Parafrankia discariae: one gene and its partners. The protein of the gene in region 1 binds, or shares a complex with, the protein of each later gene. Links are inferred from orthologs where the notes say so. Each region holds a gene or a part of one and is shown on either strand. Other genes may lie near its edges. The genes, in order: secY, secA and secG.

Region 1 (7,383 bases):
GTGATTCAGCAGGAGTCGCGACTTCGGGTCGCCGACAACACCGGAGCCAGGGAAATTCTGTGCATCCGGGTGCTCGGCGGCTCTGGGCGTCGTTACGCGGGGATCGGCGACATCATCGTCGGCACGGTGAAGGACGCCCTGCCCGGCGCCGGCGTGAAGCGCGGCGACGTGGTCAAGGCGGTCGTGGTGCGCACCAAGAAGGAACGGCGGCGCCCGGACGGCTCCTACATCCGTTTCGACGAGAACGCCGCGGTGCTCATCCGGGACGGGGGAGACCCCCGTGGTACCCGCATCTTCGGGCCGGTCGGCCGCGAGCTGCGGGACAAGCGTTTCATGAAGATTATTTCGCTGGCGCCGGAGGTGCTGTAGACCGTGGCCGGTATGAAGATCAAGAAGGGTGACACGGTCCAGATCGTCACGGGCAAGGACCGCGGCCTGAAGGGCAAGGTCATCCGGGCCATCCCCGACCAGAACAAGGTCGTGGTCGAGGGCGCGAACCGGATCACCAAGCACACCCGCGTCCAGCAGAGCTCGCGTGGCTCGCAGTCCGGCGGGATCGTCACCCAGGAGGCGCCGATCCACGTCAGCAACGTGATGATCGTCGACCCGTCCGACGGCCGTCCGACCCGCGTCGGTTACCGCTTCAACGACGACGGCACCAAGGTCCGGATCTCGCGCCGCACCGGTGCCGAGCTCTAGGCCCCCGGCGCAAGGCTAGGAAACGAGACATGAGTGTGACCACGGAAGCCCGGCCGGTCCCGCGGCTGAAGCAGCGGTACCGCGAGGAGATCGCCCCGGCGCTGCGGGAGGAGTTCTCCTACGGCAACGTCATGCAGATCCCCGGCGTGGTGAAGGTCGTCGTCAACATGGGCGTCGGCGACGCGGCCCGGGACGCGAAGCTGATCGACGGCGCGACCAGGGACCTCGCGGCCATCACCGGCCAGAAGCCGGCCGTGCGCCGGGCGAAGAAGTCCATCGCCCAGTTCAAGCTGCGCGAGGGCCAGCCCATCGGGGCGAAGGTGACCCTGCGCGGTGACCGGATGTGGGAGTTCCTCGACCGCCTGGTCACGATCGCGCTGCCCCGCATCCGCGACTTCCGCGGACTCTCGCCGAAGCAGTTCGACGGCGCCGGGAACTACACGTTCGGCGTGACCGAGCAGTCGATCTTCCATGAGATCGACATCGACCGGATCGACCGGGTCCGGGGCATGGACATCACGGTCGTGACCACCGCGACCAACGACGACGAGGGCCGGGCGCTGCTGAGGGCGCTGGGCTTCCCGTTCCGGGAGAGCTGAGAAATGGCGAAGAAGGCGCTGGTCGAAAAGGCCGCCCGCAAGCCCAAGTACGCCGTCCGCGGCTACACCCGCTGCCAGCGGTGTGGCCGCCCGCGCTCGGTCTACCGCGTGTTCGGCCTGTGCCGGGTGTGCCTGCGGCAGATGGCCCACCGCGGCGAGCTGCCCGGCGTGACCAAGAGCTCCTGGTAGTTCAACACACGATCGCGGTAGGCCCGCGCACCTCGTGCGCGAGCGGCGGGAACCCCCGTGAGAAAGGCGTCAAGCCATGACGATGACCGATCCGATCGCGGACATGCTCACCCGTGTCCGCAACGCCAACCGGGCTTATCACGACCGGGTGGTGATGCCGCACAGCAAGATCAAGACGCACATCGCCGAGATCCTCCAGCAGGAGGGTTACATCCTCGGCTGGCACGTCGAGGACCCCGCCGAAGGCGCGGTCGGCCGCACGCTGATCGTCGACCTGAAGTACGGCCCCAACCGGGAGCGGTCGATCGCGGGTGTGAAGCGGATCAGCAAGCCGGGTCTGCGTGTGTACGCCAAGTCGACGAACCTGCCGAAGGTCCTCGGTGGCCTGGGCGTCGCGATCATCTCCACCTCGTCGGGTCTACTGACCGACAGGCAGGCCGGCAAGCGGCGCGTGGGCGGGGAAGTCCTCGCCTACGTCTGGTAAGGAAGGCGAACGATGTCACGGATCGGGCGCCAGCCCATCAGTGTTCCCACCGGCGTGGAGATCTCTCTCGACGGCCCGAAGGTCACGATCAAGGGCCCCAAGGGTTCGCTGAGCCACACGGTCGCGGAGCCGATCGAGGTCGTCCGCGAGGACGGTCAGCTCATCGTCAACCGGCCGAACGACGAGCGGCGCAGCCGCTCGCTGCACGGCCTCACCCGCACCCTGGTGTCCAACATGGTCGTCGGGGTCACCACCGGGTACTCGAAGACCCTGGAGATCGTCGGGGTCGGGTACCGGGTCCAGGCTCGCGGCTCGGACCTCGAGTTCGCCCTCGGCTACAGCCACCCGGTACCGGTGAAGGCCCCCGAGGGCATCCGGTTCGAGGTGCAGACCCCCACCCGCTTCGTCGTGCACGGCATCGACAAGCAGCAGGTGGGCGAGGTCGCCGCCAAGATCCGCGGACTGCGCAAGCCCGACCCGTACAAGGGCAAGGGTGTGCGGTACCAGGGCGAGGTCGTTCGCCGCAAGGTCGGGAAGACCGGGAAGTAGGTAGACAGACATGGCAGTGAGCCTCAGCGCCAGCGCGCGCCGGCGGACGGCCAAGCTCCGCCGCCACGTCCGCGTGCGCAAGAAGGTGTCGGGCACCCCGATCCGGCCGCGTCTCGTCGTCACCCGGTCCTCGCGGCACATCTACGCCCAGGTCATCGACGACGTCGCCGGGCACACCCTGGCCTCGGCGTCCACGCTGGAGGACGGGCTGCGCGCCTCCGACGGGGACAAGAGCGGCAAGGCCCGCGAGGTCGGTCGGCTCGTCGCGGAGCGTGCGCGCGCCGCCGGGATCGACGCCGTGGTGTTCGACCGGGGCGGTCGCACCTACCACGGCCGGATCGCCGCGCTGGCCGACGCGGCCCGCGAGGGCGGGCTGAACTTCTGATGACCACATCCACTAGGGAGATGTTCTAGATGCCAGGCCAGCAGCGCCGCGGAGGCGGCTCCGGCGGTTCCGACCGCCGCGAGCGCCGCGACCGTTCGGGCGGTGGCCCGGCGCAGGAGAAGACCGCTTATGTCGAGCGGGTCGTCGCCATCAACCGCGTGGCGAAGGTCGTGAAGGGCGGGCGTCGGTTCAGCTTCACGGCGCTCGTCGTGGTGGGCGACGCGGACGGCACCGTCGGCGTCGGCTACGGGAAGGCCAAGGAGGTCCCCGCGGCGATCGCCAAGGGGGTCGAGGAGGCCAAGAAGCACTTCTTCAAGGTCCCGCGGATCGGCTCCACCATCCCGCACCCGGTGCAGGGTGAGGAAGCCGCCGGTGTCGTGCTGCTCAAGCCCGCCTCGCCCGGTACCGGTGTCATCGCCGGTGGTCCGGTGCGCGCCGTGCTGGAGTGCGCCGGGGTGCACGACGTACTGTCGAAGTCACTCGGGTCGTCCAACCCGATCAACATCGTGCACGCGACTGTCGCCGCGCTGCGCGGTTTGATGCGTCCCGAGGAGATCGCCGCCCGCCGTGGGCTGCCGCTGGAGGATGTCGCTCCGCCGGCGATGCTGCGCGCGCGGGCGGCCGGGGTCGGTGCGTAATGGCCAAGTTGCGCATCACGCAGATCCGCTCCGAGATCGGCGGCACCCGTAACCAGCGCGAGACGCTGCGCACGCTGGGGCTACGCAAGATCAACGCGAGCACCGTCCGTGACGACCGTCCCGAGGTCCTCGGGATGATCGCGACCGTGACCCATCTCGTGCGGGTCGAGGAGGTGGACTCCTGATGGCCGAGAAGACGCTGGAGAAGTCGGACTCCGCCACCGCGGAGGAGCGCGGCCGCGGGCTGAAGGTCCACCACCTTCGCCCGGCGCCGGGCGCCCACAAGAAGAAGCAGCGCGTGGGCCGCGGTGAGGGCTCCAAGGGCAAGACGGCCGGCCGTGGCACCAAGGGCTCGAAGGCACGCAAGCAGGTGCCGGCGCGCTTCGAGGGCGGCCAGATGCCCCTGCACATGCGGGTTCCCAAGCTCAAGGGCTTCCGTAACCGGTTCCGCACCGAATACCAGGTGGTGAACGTCGCCACCCTGGAGGAGCTGTTCCCCGACGGCGGCGCGATCGGCGTCGACGACCTGGTCGCCGCCGGCGCGATCCGGGGCAAGTCGCTGGTGAAGGTGCTCGGCGACGGCGAGATCGGCGTGGCCGTCCAGGTGACGGCGCATGCCTTCTCCGGTTCGGCGAAGCAGAAGATCGAGGCCGCCGGGGGCAGTGTCACCCAGGCGTGAGAGTGGCCTCGGGGCGGGTGGGGCGACCTAGCCGTCCCGAGGCGTTCGTGCGTTTCCGCACCGGCGCGCCGCAGTTGGCCGCCGGTGTCACCGAGGCCCGGTGGCCCTTGGGCCACCGGAGTCCAGGAGCCTGAATCGTGACACCGCGTAGTGGCCACTGTGGAGCGCGGCGGAGGGCGACAGCCGACGTAACGGCTCGCCGGTGACGCTGCAACGGGTGCCTCCTCGCTCTGCGTCTCGAGTACACCGGTGCCTACCGCGAGTGATGTCCGGACGAGTGGGCCTCGGGTGCTGTTAGAGTCGCCTCACCGCGTACGGTCGGCTTCGGCGGCCAGCGGCGATCCGTACCGGACATCGAGTCCGTCCCGTCAGCCGTAAGGATCAGCAGGAGGAGTCGTGCTCACCGCCTTCACGCGGGCCTTCCGCACGCCCGACCTGCGGAAGAAACTGCTCTTCACCCTTGGTGTCGTCGTCCTGTTCCGGTTGGGCAGCGTCATGCCCTCACCCGGTGTCTCCACGGCGGCGGTGAACGCGTGTCTGGACTCGGCCAGCGCCGAAAGCAACAACGTGTACTCGCTGATCAACCTCTTCAGCGGTGGCGCCCTCCTTCAGCTCTCGGTGTTCGCGCTCGGCATCATGCCGTACATCACCTCGAGCATCATCATCCAGCTTCTGGTGGTGGTGATTCCGCGACTCGAGCAGCTGAAGAAGGAAGGCAGCTCGGGTGAGCAGAAGCTCACCCAGTACACCCGCTATCTGACGGTCGCCCTGGGCATCCTGCAGGCCACCGGCATCGTGGCGCTCGCCCGCAGTGGCCGGCTCTTCCCCGGCTGCAGCGCCCAGATCATCCCGGACACGAGCCTCTTCCGCATCGTCACCATCGTGATCACAATGACCGCGGGAACAGCGGTCATCATGTGGATGGGTGAGCTCATCACCGCCCGCGGCGTGGGCAACGGCATGTCGCTGCTGATCTTCACCTCGATCGCCGCGGCCCTGCCCTCCCAGGGCGGGCGGATCCTGCAGGTCGCCGGTGGCGTCGTGTTCGGCCTGGTGATTCTGCTCGGTCTGGCCATCGTCGTGTTCGTCGTGTTCGTCGAACAGTCGCAGCGCCGCATTCCGGTCCAGTACGCGAAGCGGCTGATCGGGCGCCGGATGTACGGCGGGACCTCCACCTATCTCCCGATCAAGGTGAACCAGGCCGGCATCATCCCGGTCATCTTCGCCTCCTCGCTGCTCCAGCTCCCGCAGCTCGTGGGTCAGGTGTGGAGCAACCAGACCTTCCAGGACTTCGAGCAGCGCTACCTGTCGCGCGGGGACCACCCGCTCTACCTCGTGGCCTACGGTGCACTGATCATCTTCTTCACGTACTTCTATGTCGCGATCACCTTCAACCCGACGGAGGTCGCCGACAACATGAGGAAGTACGGCGGGTTCATCCCCGGGATCCGACCCGGCCGGCCCACGGCCGAATACCTGGATCACGTGCTGTCCCGCATCACTCTCCCTGGCTCGCTGTTCCTGGGGGTCATCACGGTGTTGCCGTTGGCGCTTCTCAACCTGACGAAGGACCAGCCCTTCCCGTTCGCTGGTACCTCGGTTTTGATCATGGTGGGAGTGGGGCTGGAGACCGTGAAACAGATCGAAAGCCAGCTCATGCTGCGCAACTACGAAGGATTCCTCCGGTAGTGCGCCTCGTACTGGTCGGACCGCCAGGCGCCGGCAAGGGGACGCAGGCCGCCTTCATCGCGCAGGCGAGATCCATTCCGAAGATCTCGACCGGCGACATCTTCCGGGCGAACGTCCGCGAGGGAACCGAGCTCGGTGTCCTCGCGAAGGCGTACATGGACGCCGGTGACCTCGTCCCCGACGAGATCACCATCGGCATGGTGCGCAACCGTCTCGCCGAGGACGACGCGGTCAAGGGCTTCCTCCTGGACGGCTTCCCACGCAACGTCCCGCAGGCCGAGGTGCTCGGCGGCATGCTGGACGCTATGGGCACGCGTCTCGATGTGGTCCTCGAGCTGGTCGTCGACGACGACGAGGTGGTGCGGCGGCTCTCCGGGCGGCGCACCTGTCGGAACTGCGGCCACATCTGGCACCTCGACTTCGACCCGTCCCGGGTCGAGGGAATCTGTGATCGGTGCTCGGGGGAGTTGTTCCAGCGCGACGACGACCGTTCTGAGACGGTGCGCCACCGCCTCGAGGTGTACGCCGAGCAGACCTCCCCGCTCGTCGCGTACTACGCGGCCAAGGGCGTGCTCATCGGCATCGACGCGACCGGCCCGGTCGACAACGTGACCGACCGCGCCCTCGACGCGCTACGCCACTACGGCGACTGACCGGGGCCGACCCCGGTCAGTCGCGTCGTGACACCGCCATACCTCGCGTCCGCGGCGGTTCCGGTACGGAGCGGGCCCTCGGTCCTTCGCGGCCTGCGCCGCGGTCGAGGTCGTCCGCTGGCCCGCGGTCGCCGTATGCCCGCGTTTTCCGCCGGCGACGTCCGCTCTCGACGAACGAGCTCCCATCTCCGTCACCGCGGACGGTTATCGTCGGTAGGGGACGGGCGCGGGAACGCGCCGGCGGGGCCCGTGGGCACGGCAGGCACGTGAGCGCGGCAGGGAACGTGAGCGCGGCAGGTCCGTGCCGGGGCGGCTGCGCCGGCGGGGTACGGGTCCCGGCCGGGCTCAGCCGAGGCGACGGGCAGTCGTACGTCGCGAACACTACTGAGGGACGGGACCGGTAGAGCGTGGCACGACGAGAGCACGTCCAGATCAAGACGGCATCCGAGATCGCCAAGATGCGGGTGGCCGGGCTGCTCGTCGCGAAGACCCTGGCGGCGCTGCGCGCGGCGGTGGCTCCGGGCGTCACCACGGAGGATCTCGACGCCCTCGCGGAGCGGACGATCCGCGCCGACGGCGGCATCCCCTCCTTCAAGGGCTACGCGCACCCCCCGTACCCGGCCTCGATCTGCAGCTCGGTGAACAACGAGGTGGTGCACGCGATCCCCAGCCGGCGCCGGGTGCTGCGCGAGGGGGACATCATCTCCATCGACTGCGGCGCGATCGTCGACGGCTGGCACGGCGACGCCGCGATCACCGTCCCGGTCGGCGAGGTGCCCACCGAGGTCCTGGACATGCTCCGGGTCTGCGACGAGGCGC
Region 2 (7,477 bases), on another replicon or contig:
CAGGCATGTCCAGGCCAAACTCGCGAAGCTCGAGCGGCTCGACTCCAAGGTCATGCTGGTCGACGTCGAACTCTCCAAGGAACACAACCCTCGGCTGTCGGACAGCTCCGACCGGGTCGAGCTCACCGTGTATTCGCGGGGCCCGGTGATCCGTGCGGAGGCCGCCGCGGCCGACGCCTACGCCGCGCTCGACCGCGCCACCGCCAAGCTGGCGGAGCGCCTGCGCCGGGCTTCGGACCGACGGGTCCGCCACCACGCCAACCACGCGGGTGCGAACCACCCGGTTCCCGGCCGGGCGGGCACCATCCCGGACCTGCCCGTCGTCCCGACCGGCCGCCAGCCGGAGACGGACTCAACCAGCTCGCCGGTCCCAGGCCTCGAGGACGGCGCGCCGGGCCTGGCCGCCGTCGGCGCCGAGGCCGGCGCGAAGCGGCCGAGCTGGTCGGCCGCCGACGACGGCGACGATTCCGACTACTCGCCGATGGTGGTACGCGAGAAGACGCACGCCGCCGCGCCCATGACGCTCGACGACGCCCTGTCGAACATGGAGCTCGTCGGGCACGACTTCTACCTTTTCCTTGACGCTGCCAGCGGCCTGCCCAGTGTCGTGTACCGCCGATGCGGCTACGACTACGGCGTCATCCGGCTCGAGGGAGCGGTCGGAGACGGCGTGGTCGGTGCCCGAGAACGAACGGCAGCGGTCATTTCCGCCGTGTGACGGTCGATCCCCCCTGCCGGCGTGGGACCATTTGCCTTGGGTGTCGGACTCCCGGCATCGGTGCACACGGCACGTTCCACGGGCTGTGCCCTCGGCGTCGCGACGCCGAGGGCACAGCCCCGCAGGAGCGGTTCCAGGGGAGGTCGGAGATGACGGTGGACGAGCAGCGTTCCGAGGAGGCGCTGCGGACGCCATCGGAGGCGAATCCCATCCGGGTGCTCATCGTCGATGACCATGCCCTGTTCCGGCGCGGCCTGGAGATGGTCCTGGCGCAGGAGGTCGACATCGAGGTTGTCGGTGAGGCCGCCGACGGAGCGGAAGCGGTCACGATGGCCGCCGAGATGGCGCCGGACATCGTCCTGATGGACGTCCGGATGCCCAGGCGCGGCGGGATCGACGCCACGAGCGCCATCAAGGAGAAGGTGCCCAGCGCGAAGATCGTGATGCTCACGATAAGTGACGAGGAGGCGGATCTCTTCGACGCCATCAAGGCGGGCGCGATGGGCTACCTCCTCAAGGAGATCTCGATCGACGAGGTCGCCGCGGACATCCGCGCGGTCTACAACGGCCAGAGCCTCATCAGCCCGTCCATGGCCTCCAAGCTGCTCAGCGAGTTCGCGGCCATGATCAAGACGAAGGACGACCGGCCGCAGCTGCCGACACCACGGCTGACCGACCGGGAGATGGAGGTCCTCCGCCTGGTCGCCAAGGGGCTGAACAACCGGGACATCGCCAAGCAGCTCTACATCAGCGAGAACACGGTGAAGAACCACATCCGGAACATCCTGGAGAAGCTCCAGCTCCACTCCCGGATGGAGGCCGTGGTGTACGCGGTGCGGGAGAAGCTGCTCGAGATCACCTGACGCGGCTCCGGTCTGCCCCACGCCCGGTGGACCCACGCCCGGTGGGCCCGCGGTACCGCCGAGCCGCGCGGCGGTGGCCAGCCGCGTCCGTGGCAGGCGGCGGTCAGGCCGGTGGGTCCGTGGCGAGCCGGGTGCCGATCCAGCAGTCGTGGCGGACGCCGTCCCCCAGGACGATCGCGCTGCGCAGCGTCCCGTCGAGGGTGAACCCGAGCTTCTCCGCCACCCGACGGGAGGCGTGGTTGCCGACCGCCGCGCGCCACTCGACGCGTTCCAGCCCCAGCGCGCCGAACCCCCAGCGCAGCAGTGCCGCCGACGCCCGGGTGGCCACACCCTGGCCGCGGGCGCCGGCGGCGCACCAGTAGGAGATCTCCGCGTCGCCCTCGTCGGTCAGGTCCTGCAGGGCCACCGACGCGAGGAGTGCTTCGGTGGTGGCGTCGACGACAGCCAGCGGCGTGCCCGTCGCCGTCGCCCACGCCTCGACCGCCTGTCGGCAGACGAAGTCCTCCGCGTGGTCTCTCGTGTAAGGGACGGGGACCCGCGTCCACCGCGGAATCTCGGGATCCTGACAGGCCCCGCACACGGCGTCGACGTCCGAGGTCTTCCAGGGACGCAGGTGCAGCGCACCCGCGGTGATCTCGACGGGCTCGAGCGGAACCCGCTGAAGGGCGCGCCCGGCGCCCGGTCCAGGTCGGCGCGCGGGGGGCAACAATGGGCCGGAGACAGGACCGGGACCGGATCCGGTGTCGGAACGCATACCGCCACGATGCCAGCACCTCGGGCCACGGCGGCGCGCTCACGCCCCCGCCGTCGTATCTGATCCGGTGGTGGGCGCGAGGCGCCCCGGCGGTCGCCGGCGGGCCGTGGCACGCGGTCGCCGGGCCGGGCACGGGAGCCGCGGCCCGGTCGTTGTGTACTCGCGGGAGAGGGATACGCGGCGGCGACCCGGGCGCGGCGCGCGGCTCCCCATCCCGGCGCGCCGCCAACGGTCCGAGGACGGGCCGTGGGTGGCGATCGAGGGGCTAGCATCTTGGTTGTCGGTGAGCCTCGCCGACATGCCTGCCGGAGGAGTTTCGCCGTGGTTCTAGACAAGATCTTGCGTGCCGGTGAGGGCCGGATTCTGCGCAAGCTCAAGGCGATCGCCGAGCAGGTGAACCTCATCGAGGACGACTTCACCGGTCTGACCGACGCCGAGCTGCGCGGGATGACCGACGAGTTCCGCCAACGCCTGGCCAGCGAAGAGGAAACCCTCGACTCGTTGCTGCCCGAGGCGTTCGCGGCGGTGCGCGAGGCGGCGCGGCGGACGCTCGGCCAGCGCCATTTCGACGTCCAGATCATGGGTGGCGCGGCGCTGCACCTGGGCAACATCGCCGAGATGAAGACCGGTGAGGGCAAGACCCTGGTCTCCACGCTGCCGGCCTACCTCAACGCCCTGAGCGGCGAGGGCGTCCACATCGTCACGGTGAACGACTACCTGGCCCAGCGCGACGCCGAGAAGATGGGCCGTGTCCACAAGTTCCTCGGCCTCTCGGTCGGGGTCATCCATCCGCAGATGCCGCCCTCGGTGCGCCGCCAGCAGTACCTGTGCGACATCACCTACGGCACGAACAACGAGTTCGGGTTCGACTACCTGCGCGACAACATGTCCTGGAGCGCCGAGGAGCTGGTCCAGCGCGGCCACCACTTCGCCGTCGTGGACGAGGTCGACTCGATCCTCGTCGACGAGGCCCGCACGCCGCTGATCATCAGCGGCCCGGCCGACAACCCGACCCGTTGGTACACCGAGTTCTCGCGGATCGCGCCGCTGCTCGAGCGGGATGTCGACTACGAGGTCGAGGAGGGCAAGCGGACGGTCTCGATCAGCGAGGTCGGCGTCGAGAAGGTCGAGGACCAGCTCGGCATCGAGAACCTCTACGAGTCGGTGAACACGCCCCTCGTCGGCTACCTCAACAACGCGCTGAAGGCCAAGGAGCTCTACAAGCGCGACAAGGACTACATCGTCACCGACGGTGAGGTCCTCATTGTCGACGAGTTCACCGGTCGCGTCCTGCACGGCCGCCGTTACAGCGAGGGAATGCACCAGGCGATCGAGGCCAAGGAGAAGGTCGAGATCAAGCAGGAGAACCAGACCCTGGCGACGATCACTCTCCAGAACTACTTCCGGCTCTACGACAAGCTGTCCGGAATGACCGGTACGGCCATGACGGAGGCCGCCGAGTTCCACCAGATCTACAGCCTCGGCGTGGTGCCGATCCCGACGAACAAGCCGATGGCCCGCACCGACCAGGCCGACGTCGTCTACAAGACCGAGATCGCGAAGTTCGACGCGGTGGTGGAGGACATCGCCGAGCGGCACGAGAACGGTCAGCCCGTCCTGGTCGGCACGACCAGCGTGGAGAAGTCGGAGTACCTGTCCAAGCAGCTCACCAAGCGCGGTGTCCGGCACGAGGTGCTGAACGCCAAGAACCACGAGCGCGAGGCGATGATCATCGCCGAGGCGGGTCGGCGCGGCGCGGTCACCGTGGCGACGAACATGGCCGGTCGAGGCACCGACATCATGCTCGGTGGCAACCCCGAGTTCATCGCCGACGTGGAGCTGCGCCAGCGCGGCCTGTCTCCGATCGACACCCCGGACGACTACGAGGCGGCCTGGCTCGAGGCGCTGGAGAAGGCCAGTGCGTCGGTCAAGGCCGAGCACGAGGAGGTCGTCAACGCCGGTGGCCTCTACGTGCTCGGCACCGAACGGCACGAGTCCCGCCGGATCGACAACCAGCTGCGTGGTCGTGCCGGCCGCCAGGGCGACCGTGGCGAGTCCCGGTTCTACCTCTCCCTCGGGGACGACCTCATGCGGCTGTTCAACGCCGCGGCGGTCGAGGGCATCATGGACCGCCTCAACATCCCGGACGACGTCCCGATCGAATCCAAGATCGTGACCCGCGCGATCCGTTCCGCGCAGACCCAGGTCGAAGGTCAGAACTTCGAGATCCGCAAGAACGTCCTCAAGTACGACGAGGTCATGAACAAGCAGCGCACCGTGATCTACGAGGAGCGCCGCAAGGTTCTGGAGGGCGCCGACCTGCACGAGCAGGTCCGGCACTTCGTCGATGACACCATCGAGGGTTACGTGCGGGGCGCGACGGCCGACGGCTACCCGGAGGAGTGGGACCTCGAGACCCTCTGGTCTGGTCTGGGCCTGCTCTACCCGGTCGGTGTCGACGCGCCGGGCACCGACGACCGCGAGGGGCTGACCTCCGACCTCCTGCTCGAGGACCTCCAGGCGGACGCGCAGGACGCCTACGACCGGCGCGAGACCGAGCTCGGTGACAAGCCGGACGGCGAGGCCGTCATGCGCGAGCTGGAGCGCCGAGTGGTGCTCGCGGTGCTCGACCGCAAGTGGCGTGAGCATCTCTACGAGATGGACTACCTGCAGGAGGGCATCGGCCTGCGGGCGATGGGGCAGCGAGACCCGGTCGTGGAGTACCAGCGCGAGGGTTTCGACATGTTCCAGACGATGATGGAAGGCATCAAGGAGGAGTCGGTCCGCCTCCTGTTCAACGTCGAGGTCCAGGTCGCGGGGCGGGACACCGAAGAGGGCACCGCGGCCCCGGTCGGCACGGCGCCCACGCCGGCCACCCCGGCGGAGGGCGGTGCCGTGGCCGTCGGCGCCGTGCCGCTGGTCACCCCGGCCGAGCCCGCACCCGCGCCGGCCCGGCCCACACGGACCGCTCCCGAGCCTCCGCCGGCCCCGGTGCCGGCGGCCCCGCCGCCGGTCTTCGTCAAGGGCCTCGAACCGCGTCGCCTGACCGGGGGGCTGCGCTACACGGCGCCGTCCGTCGACGGCGGCTCGTCCACGGTGACGACCGTCGACAACGGCTCCGAGCTGTCCCGTGGCGGCGGGGCGCGCGCAGCCGGCGGTGGCGTGTCCCGCGGCGCCGGTGAGGGCGGCACGGCCCGCCCGGCGCGCAACGCGCCCTGCCCCTGCGGCTCGGGGCGGAAGTACAAGCGCTGCCACGGCGATCCGGCCCGCCACAACGACTGACGGGCCACCGATGGCCGGAGACGGGCGGGGGCGGGTGGTGGGAGGCCCCCGCCGCCGGCCGGTCAGCCGGGCTGGTCGGCGAGGCTGGCCGTCAGCCGAGCTGGAGGGTCGTCACCTGCCAGCGGCCCGCGGCGTGCTCCATCCGCAGGGCGAGCGCCCGGACCCGGGCACCCCTGCTGACCACGGCGCTGACCTCCGCCACTCCGGGCAGCGGCTCACTGACCCGCACGCTGCGCACCTGCGAGGGCTGGCGGGTCGCCAGGGACGACGCCGTCCGCTCGAAGTCGCTCTGTAGCGCCGCCGTGCTCCAGGGGGCCAGGTGCGCGGCCGGTCGGGCCCCGGAGAGCACCTCAATGATCACTCGTACGACCACGGCCGCGGTCCGGCGCGGATCCGGCGACGGCCCCGGGCCCGGCGGCGTCACCGCGACGGGGCCATCCGCCGGCTGACGCACCGGCGCACGGGTGGTTCGGGTGGGCCGTGGCCACGGGAGAGTCCGTTGGTCCGGCAGGAGATGGCGGGCGGCGCCGCGTTCGGCGCGGTTCACCGGCCCGGCCACCGCGCTCACGGCGGCAGACGTCGCGGTCGGTGGGGCGGCAGACGTCGCGGTCGGCGCCGCGACTCTCGAATACCGGGCACCCGCGGACCGGTCGGCCCCCGGGGCCCGCCCGGCCGGTTGCCCGGGCGGGACGGTCTCGTCGTCGTAGGGCGGGTCGACGGGACGCACGGGCATCAGCCGGGGCGTGGTGGCGACATGGGGACGCCGGCGACGGGGCAGGGTCAGGGCGGTCGTCGCGGTCACGGCGGACCTTTCAGGGGGACGGCGGGGCGGCATCGCTCAGGCACCGACGGTCGGGACCTGTGCCGGGTCAGGTGGCGGTGGCCGGGGTCAGGGGCCGGGCGGCGGCAGGAGCCGCTGGCCGGGAAGCAGGAGATCCGGGTCGGGCCCGATCACGTCGGCGTTGGCCGACCACCAGCGCGGCCACTCGGCCGCGATCTGCTCGATCGTGGCGGTGGGCCCGAGATGACGGGCGACGATCGTCCACAGGCTGTCCCCGCGCAGCACGACAACCTCCGCGGGCGTGCCCGGATTCGTCGGGGAGGTGCCCACGGAGGTGCCGGGCACCGGGCCCGGGGTGCCCGTGCCACGGGGCGCGGAGGGCACGAGAGGATCACTCCCGCCAGTATCGGAGGACGCGGAAGCACGCGGCGCCGCGGCGCTGGGCGCTGGAGCGGTGCCACCGGGAGCGGTGCCACCGGGAGCGGTGGTGCTGGCGGCGCTGGGGATCGGGTTCGCGGGTCGTGGGGCGCCGGTGCCGGCCGGCGGGCTGCCCTGCTCCGGCTGACCGGTCGGCTCGGCCTGGTCGGGATGACCGAGGAAGGGCCAGCCGCGAGCGGTCGCGGTGGCCGAACCGGCGGTGGGCGCGGCGCCGGGGTCAGGGGCGGCCGTCGCGGCATCCCGCGGCTGCTGCGCGGAGACGGGTGGATCGACCGCGCTGACGGGGGTCAGCGGCACGATCTGGACGTCGTCCGGCAGGCCGCGCTCGGCGCCGGACAGCCTCGCCGCGTCGGTTCCGGCGTCGGCTCCGCTGGCCGCATCGGGGAGGCCCAGGTAGGGCCAGCCACGCTGGGACGCGGCCAGCCCACCCTCCGGCCCGATGGCCGGCGCGCCGGCCGATGCGTCCGCTGACACGATCGTCGACGCCGTGGCGGCGGGAAGGCCGGTGGCGGCCGAAGCCGGGCTGGCACCGAGAACGGGGCTGACGCTCGCGGCCATGAGGGTCACGCCGAGGCCGATCTCCACGATCCGGCGTACCGCGCCGGGCAGGACCCGGCGGGCGAGCGCGGCGAACACCCGGC
Region 3 (7,111 bases), on another replicon or contig:
CGTCCCGCCTCGAAGGACGAGATCAACGCCGCGTACAAGGCGGCGGCGGAGGGCCCGCTGAAGGGCTACCTCGTCTACACGGAGGACCCGATCGTGTCCTCCGACATCGTGGGCACGCCGGCGTCGTGCACCTTCGACTCGCTGCTCACGATGTCCAGCGGCTCCCAGGTGAAGGTCGTCGGCTGGTACGACAACGAGTGGGGTTACTCCAACCGGCTCGTCGACCTGACCGGGCTCGTCGCCGCCCGGATCTGACACCGGCGAACCGGCCGGTCCATCGCACCTTCGCCCACCCCGGAGCAGCCCAGCGTGAGGACGATCGACGACCTGCAGGTCACCGGTCACCGCGTACTCGTCCGCAGTGATCTCAACGTGCCCCTGGACCATTCCGGGGGCGCGCCACGCATCACCGACGACGGACGGGTGCGCGCGAGCGTGCCGACCATCCAGGCCCTGCTGGACCGGAACGCGAAGGTGATCGTCTCCTCCCATCTGGGGCGGCCCAAGGGGGCCCCGGAGGAGAAGTACTCCCTCGCCCCGGTCGCCGAGCGGCTCGCCGAGCTGCTCGGCACCCCGGTGGCGTTCGCCGGGGACGGCAGCGGCGACATCGCCGGTGACCGGGCCCGGGAGGTCGTCGGGCAGCTCGCCGAGGGCCAGGTGGCCCTGCTGGAGAACCTGCGCTTCCACCCGGGCGAGACCAGCAAGGACACGGTGGCCCGCGCGGCGTTCGCCGACGAGCTCTCGGCGCTCGCCGAGTTCTACGTCGGCGACGCGTTCGGCGCGGTGCACCGGGCCCACGCGAGCGTGTCGGAGGTGCCCAAGCGCCTCCCGCACGCCGCCGGCCGGCTCGTGCTGGCGGAGCTGGAGGTGCTGCGGGCGCTGACCGCGGCGCCGGCCCGGCCGTACGCCGTCGTGCTCGGCGGGTCGAAGGTGTCGGACAAGCTCGGCGTCATCCGGGCCCTGCTGCCGAAGGTGGACGCGCTCCTCGTCGGCGGCGGCATGTGCTTCACCTTCCTGGCGGCTCTCGGCCACCCGGTCGGTGCCTCGCTCCTGGAGAGCGAGATGATCGACACCTGCAAGGACCTGCTGGCCGAGGCCGGTGACCGGCTCGTGCTACCCACCGACGTGGTGGTCGCCGACCGGTTCGCCGCCGACGCGGCGACCGCCGTCGTCGCCGCCGACGCGATCCCGGACGGCTGGCTCGGCCTCGACATCGGGCCGGCGTCCACCGCCGCGTTCGCGGGCGTGGTCGCCGTCGCGGCGACGATCTTCTGGAACGGCCCGATGGGCGTGTTCGAGTTCGCCCCGTTCGCGGCGGGCACCCGCGGGGTCGCCGAGGCGGTCGCGGCCGGCGGCGGCTTCTCGGTCGTCGGCGGCGGCGACTCGGCCGCCGCGGTGCGCACCCTCGGCATCCCGGAGAACGACTTCAGCCACATCTCCACCGGAGGTGGCGCCAGCCTGGAGTACCTGGAGGGCAAGGCCCTCCCGGGGCTCACCGCGCTCGGCGGCTGACCGGCACAGAATTCACCCGACGACAGAATTCACCCGACGAAGGGAAGCAGGGACGTGGCGAAGGGGGCACCCGCCCGCGGGCCGGCTGGAACCGGCCGGCGGACGCTGGTCGCCGGCAACTGGAAGATGAACCTCAACCACCTCGAGGCCATCGCGCTGGTGCAGAAGGTCGCCTTCGACCTCAAGCCGGCCGAGCTCGAGCGGGTCGAGGTCGTCTTCCTGCCGCCGTTCACCGACCTGCGCAGCGTCCAGACGCTGATCGACGGCGACAAGCTCGCCGTCGGCTACGGCGGCCAGGATCTCTCCCCGCACGGCTCGGGCGCCTACACCGGCGACATCAGCGGGCCGATGCTGGCCAGGCTCGGCTGCTCGTATGTCGTCGTCGGGCACTCCGAGCGGCGTACGTACCACCACGAGGACGACAAGCTGGTCGCCTCGAAGGTGCAGGCGGCCTACAAGCACGGCATCACGCCGATCCTGTGCGTCGGCGAGCACGAGGACATCCGCGCCGCCGGAACCCACGTCGAGCACGTCCTGGCCCAGCTCGAGGGCTCGCTGGCCGGTGTGAGCGCGGAGCAGGCGACCACCCTCGTCGTCGCCTACGAGCCGGTCTGGGCGATCGGTACCGGGCGCACCGCCTCCGCCCAGGACGCGCAGGACATGTGCGCCGCCGTCCGCGGCCAGCTCACGAAGCTGTTCGGTGAGCCGATCGCGGCCGGCATCCGGGTCCTCTACGGCGGTTCGGTGAAGGCCGCGAACGCGGCCGAGCTGTTCACCATGCCCGACGTGGACGGCGGCCTGGTGGGTGGCGCGAGCCTGGTCGCCGAGGAGTTCGTCGGCATCATCCGCAGCGGCCCGGCGGCGTAGCGAGGCGGGCCGCGCGCGCATGAGCCGTCCCGGGGTGTGCCACATCGGTGACCGGGGTGGCGTCATGTACGTTTGCACGATCGTCGAGTCGCCCGATCGGGTGTGACGGTATGGGCCCACCAAACGTTGTTGGAAAGGCGGAGGAGGTGCGTAGGACGGTGGCGACGCTCCGCTGGGAGGCTCGACCCGGCCACCGGGCCGCCTGCCACGTCCCCGAGGAGCGGGAGCTGGTCTAGATGACGGTCGGTCTGTCGATCGCCCTGATTGTCGCGAGTGTGCTGCTGGTGCTGCTGGTGCTGTTGCACCGGGCCAAGGGCGGTGGTCTGTCGACTCTGTTCGGGGGCGGTGTCTCCTCGTCCCTGGGGGGGTCGTCCGTGGTCGAGAAGAACCTCGACCGCCTCACCGTCGCGGTGGCCCTTTTGTGGATCACCTGCATCATCGGTCTCGGTCTGCTCCTGAAGAATTGAACGCCCCGTCTGCGGGGCGGCGTCCCGGGCCTGCCCGGGGAATCGCCGCCCTGCTCACCGCCCTGCTGGCCACGGTCGCCCTGCTCACGGTCGCGGGGTGCAGCGGCGACGCCGACCCGACGCCGGGTCCGATGGCGGCCAGCCCCACCACGCCGCCGACGACCGCCCCACCGCTCGACAAGCCCGGCGGCACGCTGCGCCTGCTGACCGGGCGGATGCCGACCGGTGACCCCGGGTGGGCCGACGAACCGGGGGAGCGGGCGTTCGCCCGGCTGGTGACCCGTCAGCTCTACAGCTACCCCGCCGACCCCGACCCCGCCAGGTCGACGATCCCGCGCCCCGACCTCGCGGCCGGCGCCCCCGTGGTGACCATGGGCGGCACCGTCTACACCGTGCGGCTGCGCTCGGCGGCCCGGTGGAACACCCCCAACCAGCGTCGGATCACCGCGACGGACGTCGCCCGCGGCCTCAAGCGGATGTGCGCGCCGCCGTCACCGTCGCCGCTGCGGGGGTACTACGCGGCGACGGTCGTCGGTTTCGCCGAGTACTGCGCTCAGCTCGCCGTGGCCCCGGTGGCCGACGCCCCCGCGCTGATCGAGAGCGGCACCGTCCCCGGGATCGAGGTCATCGGCGACGACACCCTCGCGTTCCACCTGATCAAGCCGGTCAACGACTTCGTGGACGTGCTGGCCCTGCCGGCCAGCTCACCGGTGCCGCTGGAGGCCCTGGCCTACCCGCCGGACTCCCAGCAGTACCTCGACAACCTGATCTCCGACGGGCCGTACCGGTTCGTGTCGGAGCCGGGCGGTGGCTACCGGCTGTCCCGCAACCCGGCCTGGAGCGGATCGTCGGACGGCATCCGGCGGGCGCTGCCCGACCACATCACCGTCACCGACGGTCTCGACCCGGCGACCATCACGGCGCGCATCGAGGCCGGCGACGCGGACATGGCCCTCGGCGGCGACATCCCGGTAGACGACCTGACCCGACTCGTCGAGGGCACCGACGACCGGCTCGTGGTCGCCCCGACCGGACCGGTCGTCGCCCTCGTCGTCGGGCTCAACGGGCCGTCCGCGGCGGCGCTGCGCGACCAGCAGGCCCGGGAGGCGCTGGCCTACTGCATCGACCGGACGGCGGTCGCCGCGGCGCTGGGCGGCCCGATCCTCGCCACGGCGACGGCCCAGCTCCTGCAGCCGCCGATGACCGGCTACGAGGTGTACAACCCCTTCCCGGCCGGGGACGGCGCGGGGGACGCGCGGCGCTGCGCCGACGGCCTGGCGAACAACCCGGGCGGGAAGGTGACGGCGCTGTCCCTGCTGACGACGGACAGCGCCATCGACACGGCGGTGGCCGAGGCGCTGCGCGCCGCGTTCGCCCGCGCCGGCATCCGGCTCGACCTGCGCATCCGCACCGGCGCGCAGTACACGGCGGCCGCGTCGACCCCGGGCGGGCAGTTCTGGGACCTCGCCCTGACCACGATCACCCCGGCCTGGTTCGGCGACGCCGGGCGGACCGTCTACGAGCCGCTGCTGGACGAGAGCTGGGTGGGCGCCCGGCCGGCCGACGGCGGCTATCGCCGTCCCGACCTGCTGGCCCGCTACGAGTCCGCGGTGACGGCCTCCTCCGAGGACGACGCCGCCACGGACTGGGCCGGGCTGGAGCGGACGGTGCTCAACGACGCCGCGATCGTGCCTCTCGCGGTCACCCACACGCCACGGCTGCGCGGCGCGGCGGTGCAGGCCTTCACGATCGTGCCGTCGCTGGGAACCGCCGATCCCACAGCGGTTTCGCTCGGTCCCTGAGGGTCTCCGGACCGGCGGCGGGATCAGCCGCACACCCGTGAGGGGGCCCCTAGGGGCCCCCTCACGCATTAGGAAGCCCCGGTGAGGGTGGTCGGTGCAACCCGTGGTGGACCTCCCGGCCTACACTCCGGACAGACGCGCTCGACAAGTGCCGGGGGGCACTGAGGACGTCTACGGTGGCGGTTCGGACGTGGGTGGTCCGGCCGCGGGGGGCCGACCGCCGAGCTACCACCCATGGGACGAGACGAAGGAGTACGCGGGCCGTGGCAGGTGGCAACGCCATCCGGGGGAGCCGGGTCGGGGCGGGACCGATGGGGGAGGCCGAGCGGGGCGAGACCGCCCCTCGGCAGCGGATTTCCTTCTGGTGCGCCAACGAGCACGAGACGAAACCGGCCTTCGCGGCCGACGCCTCCATCCCGGACACGTGGGACTGTCCGAGCTGCGGCTTCCCGGCCGGGCGGGACCGTGAGAACACGCCCGCCCCGCCGAAGACGGAGCCGTACAAGACGCACCTCGCCTACGTGCGGGAGCGTCGCAACGAGAAGGACGGCGAGGCGATCCTGGCTGAGGCACTGGCCAAGCTGCGGGGCGCGCCGGTCAACTGACCGGGCGCTTCGCGGGGCACCGGGCCGGCGATGCCGCGTGACGGCGGTCCGTCCGCACTGGGCGACTCTCCGGACGGGCCGGTCCTCGGCCCGTCCGGACCAGCCCCGGCGACCGGTTCCGCCGGATTGACCGGCCCTGCTGGATCGATCGGCCCCGCTGGATCGATCGTCGCCGGCCGGCTTGTCGCCGGCCGCTACCGGCTGATCGAATGCATCGGCGCCGGCTCGATGGGCACGGTGTGGCGCGCCCTCGACGTGCTGCTGCGGGCCGAGGTGGCCGTGAAGGCCATCTGGATCGGCGGACGCGCGGGCCCGACGGGTCCGGCTGGCGCCGACCCAGAGCGGCTGGCCGCGGCCGTGCGCGAGGCCCGCAACGCCGCCCAACTGCGGGCGAACCCGCATGTGGTCTCGGTGACCGACGTCATCCAGGACGGCGGCCTGCCGTGGATCGTCATGGAACTGGTCGCCGCCACGTCGCTGGACGCGGCCGTCCGCCGCGCCGGACCGCTACCGCCGCGCCGGGTGGCCGAGATCGGGCTCGCGGTCCTGGACGCGCTCATCGCCGGCCAGCGGGTCGGCCTCCTGCACCGTGACGTGAAGCCGTCGAACATCCTGCTCGCCGACGACGGTCGGGTGCTGCTCACCGACTTCGGCATCGCCACCAACGTCGCGGACACGACCGACGCGGGCGCGAGCGGCAGCGCGGGAACCCCCGCCTACCTCGCGCCGGAACGGATCACCCGGGGCCCGGCGTCGCTCGCCGCCGACCTGTTCTCCCTCGGCGCCACCCTCTACTTCGCCGCCGGCGGCAGCCCGCCGTTCGCCCGGGAGACGGTGCCGCTCACCCTCGGCGCGGTCCTGCACACGGATCCACCGGTGCTGACGGACACCGACACACTGTGGCCGGCGATCGGCGGTCTGCTGGTCAAGAACCCGCAGGCGAGGCTGAGCGCGGAGGGCGCGAAGGTCCTGCTCACCCGGGCCCTGCGGCTGGCTCCCGGCGAGCAGGGACCGCCGCCTGCCACCCGGCCACCGCGGCGGCGGACAGCCAGCCCGCCGCCGCCCGCCCCGCCGCCGCCCGCCCCGCCGCCGCGTGCTCCGGTGCCGCTACCGGACGGCCCGCGGCGGCGACGTCCCCTGGTCGCGCTCGCCGCCCTGGTGGGACTCGTGCTCGTCGTGTCGGCGGCCGGGCTGCTCTGGGCCGCACGGGACAAGCCTCTGCCACCCGCGGCCGACCCGCCGGCCACCGTCGACCTGCTGCCGGACGGCATGGCCGGCACGTGGACCGGAACGGTGACCCAGGGCCCGATCGAGTTCGGGGTCGAGATCGTGCTGCGGCGCGGCGGGATCGGCGAGACCGTCGGCGACAGCGACTATCCGGCGGACGGCTGCGCCGCGCGGCTGCGGCTGCTGGAAGCCGGTGCGGACCGCGTCACCGTCCAGGAACGGCTGTTCCACTCGGGCGCGCTGTGCCGCGGCGCCGAACGGCTCGTGCTGGCGCTGCGCCCCGACGGGCGGCTCGCCTACACCTTCCCCGCGACGAACATCAACTCCACGGGCACCGGCGTCCTCAGCCGACGTTGACCGGCGAGGCCGACGCCGAGCGGTTCACCCCCGGTGGGTGAGCGCGGCGGTGCGCCGCGGCGCCGGGAACGGGTACGAGTCGGGTCTCGCCGACAGATCGGTGAGAGGAGGAATGGTGGACCCCGACTTCCCGCTGCTCAGCGTCTTCCTTTACATGCTGTGGTTCTTCTGTTTCGTGCTGTGGCTGTGGCTGCTGTTCGCGGTGGTCACCGACGTCTTCCGCAGCCATGATCTCTCCGGCTGGGGCAAGGCCGGTTGGACGGTGCTGATCCTC

What was found.
Region 2: the proteins of secY (region 1) and secA are in contact, whole or in part, in a crystal structure (PDB 3DIN), measured with the Thermotoga maritima proteins. The link is inferred for Parafrankia discariae from one-to-one orthologs. Residues at the interface, in WP_004081795.1 of Thermotoga maritima: Glu108, Gly109, Glu110, Glu111, Ala236, Glu237, Arg238, Arg239, Ile240, Thr241, Ile242, Gln243, Tyr244, Ala245, Arg246, Arg247, Val248, Thr249, Gly250, Arg251, Arg252, Val253, Tyr254, Gly256, Ala257, Ser258, Thr259, Tyr260, Leu261, Pro262; in WP_004082002.1 of Thermotoga maritima: Glu261, Ala262, Arg263, Lys300, Ala301, Arg302, Thr303, Ile304, Ile305, Leu323, Tyr324, Asp325, Pro326, Val329, Ser330, Tyr333, Ile336, Lys340, Phe345, Val349, Glu363, Phe364, Tyr374, Ser375, Gly376, Gly377, Glu393, Ile395, Thr482, Ser483.
Region 3: secY (region 1) and secG share a complex: the UniProt entries of both Escherichia coli proteins name them as parts of the sec protein translocase complex. The link is inferred for Parafrankia discariae from one-to-one orthologs.

What each region holds. Positions count from the first base shown.
Region 1 is NZ_KB891252.1:93,193-100,575, reverse strand. Bases 3,782-6,764 are described here. They hold secY (preprotein translocase subunit SecY), read left to right. Parts: upstream 3,782-4,618; coding sequence 4,619-5,911; downstream 5,912-6,764. Other genes in these bases: B056_RS0127775 (adenylate kinase), read left to right, coding at 5,911-6,564; rplO (50S ribosomal protein L15), read left to right, coding at 3,782-4,222. Outside these bases: rplN (50S ribosomal protein L14), read left to right, coding at 1-369; rplX (50S ribosomal protein L24), read left to right, coding at 382-699; rplE (50S ribosomal protein L5), read left to right, coding at 729-1,298; B056_RS0127815 (type Z 30S ribosomal protein S14), read left to right, coding at 1,302-1,487; rpsH (30S ribosomal protein S8), read left to right, coding at 1,564-1,971; rplF (50S ribosomal protein L6), read left to right, coding at 1,984-2,520; rplR (50S ribosomal protein L18), read left to right, coding at 2,531-2,905; rpsE (30S ribosomal protein S5), read left to right, coding at 2,935-3,543; rpmD (50S ribosomal protein L30), read left to right, coding at 3,543-3,728; more of rplO, read left to right, coding at 3,728-3,781; map (type I methionyl aminopeptidase), read left to right, coding at 6,972-7,383. UniProt on the Escherichia coli protein: The central subunit of the protein translocation channel SecYEG. Consists of two halves formed by TMs 1-5 and 6-10.
Region 2 is NZ_KB891258.1:17,399-24,875, forward strand. What follows is about bases 2,344-5,817. They hold secA (preprotein translocase subunit SecA), read left to right. Parts: upstream 2,344-2,656; coding sequence 2,657-5,617; downstream 5,618-5,817. Other genes in these bases: B056_RS0129570 (Rv3235 family protein), read right to left, coding at 5,709-5,817. Also shown: hpf (ribosome hibernation-promoting factor, HPF/YfiA family), read left to right, coding at 1-718; B056_RS0129555 (response regulator), read left to right, coding at 868-1,581; B056_RS0129560 (GNAT family N-acetyltransferase), read right to left, coding at 1,685-2,287; more of B056_RS0129570, read right to left, coding at 5,818-6,419. UniProt on the Escherichia coli protein: Required for protein export, interacts with the SecYEG preprotein conducting channel.
Region 3 is NZ_KB891219.1:272,562-279,672, forward strand. Bases 1,520-4,230 are described here. They hold secG (preprotein translocase subunit SecG), read left to right. Parts: upstream 1,520-2,615; coding sequence 2,616-2,846; downstream 2,847-4,230. Other genes in these bases: tpiA (triose-phosphate isomerase), read left to right, coding at 1,567-2,379; B056_RS0118255 (ABC transporter substrate-binding protein), read left to right, coding at 2,843-4,230. Also shown: gap (type I glyceraldehyde-3-phosphate dehydrogenase), read left to right, coding at 1-255; B056_RS0118240 (phosphoglycerate kinase), read left to right, coding at 310-1,512; more of B056_RS0118255, read left to right, coding at 4,231-4,648; B056_RS0118260 (RNA polymerase-binding protein RbpA), read left to right, coding at 4,912-5,253; B056_RS0118265 (serine/threonine-protein kinase), read left to right, coding at 5,284-6,837; B056_RS0118270 (SHOCT domain-containing protein), read left to right, coding at 6,953-7,111. UniProt on the Escherichia coli protein: Subunit of the protein translocation channel SecYEG. Overexpression of some hybrid proteins has been thought to jam the protein secretion apparatus resulting in cell death; while this may be true it also results in FtsH-mediated degradation of SecY.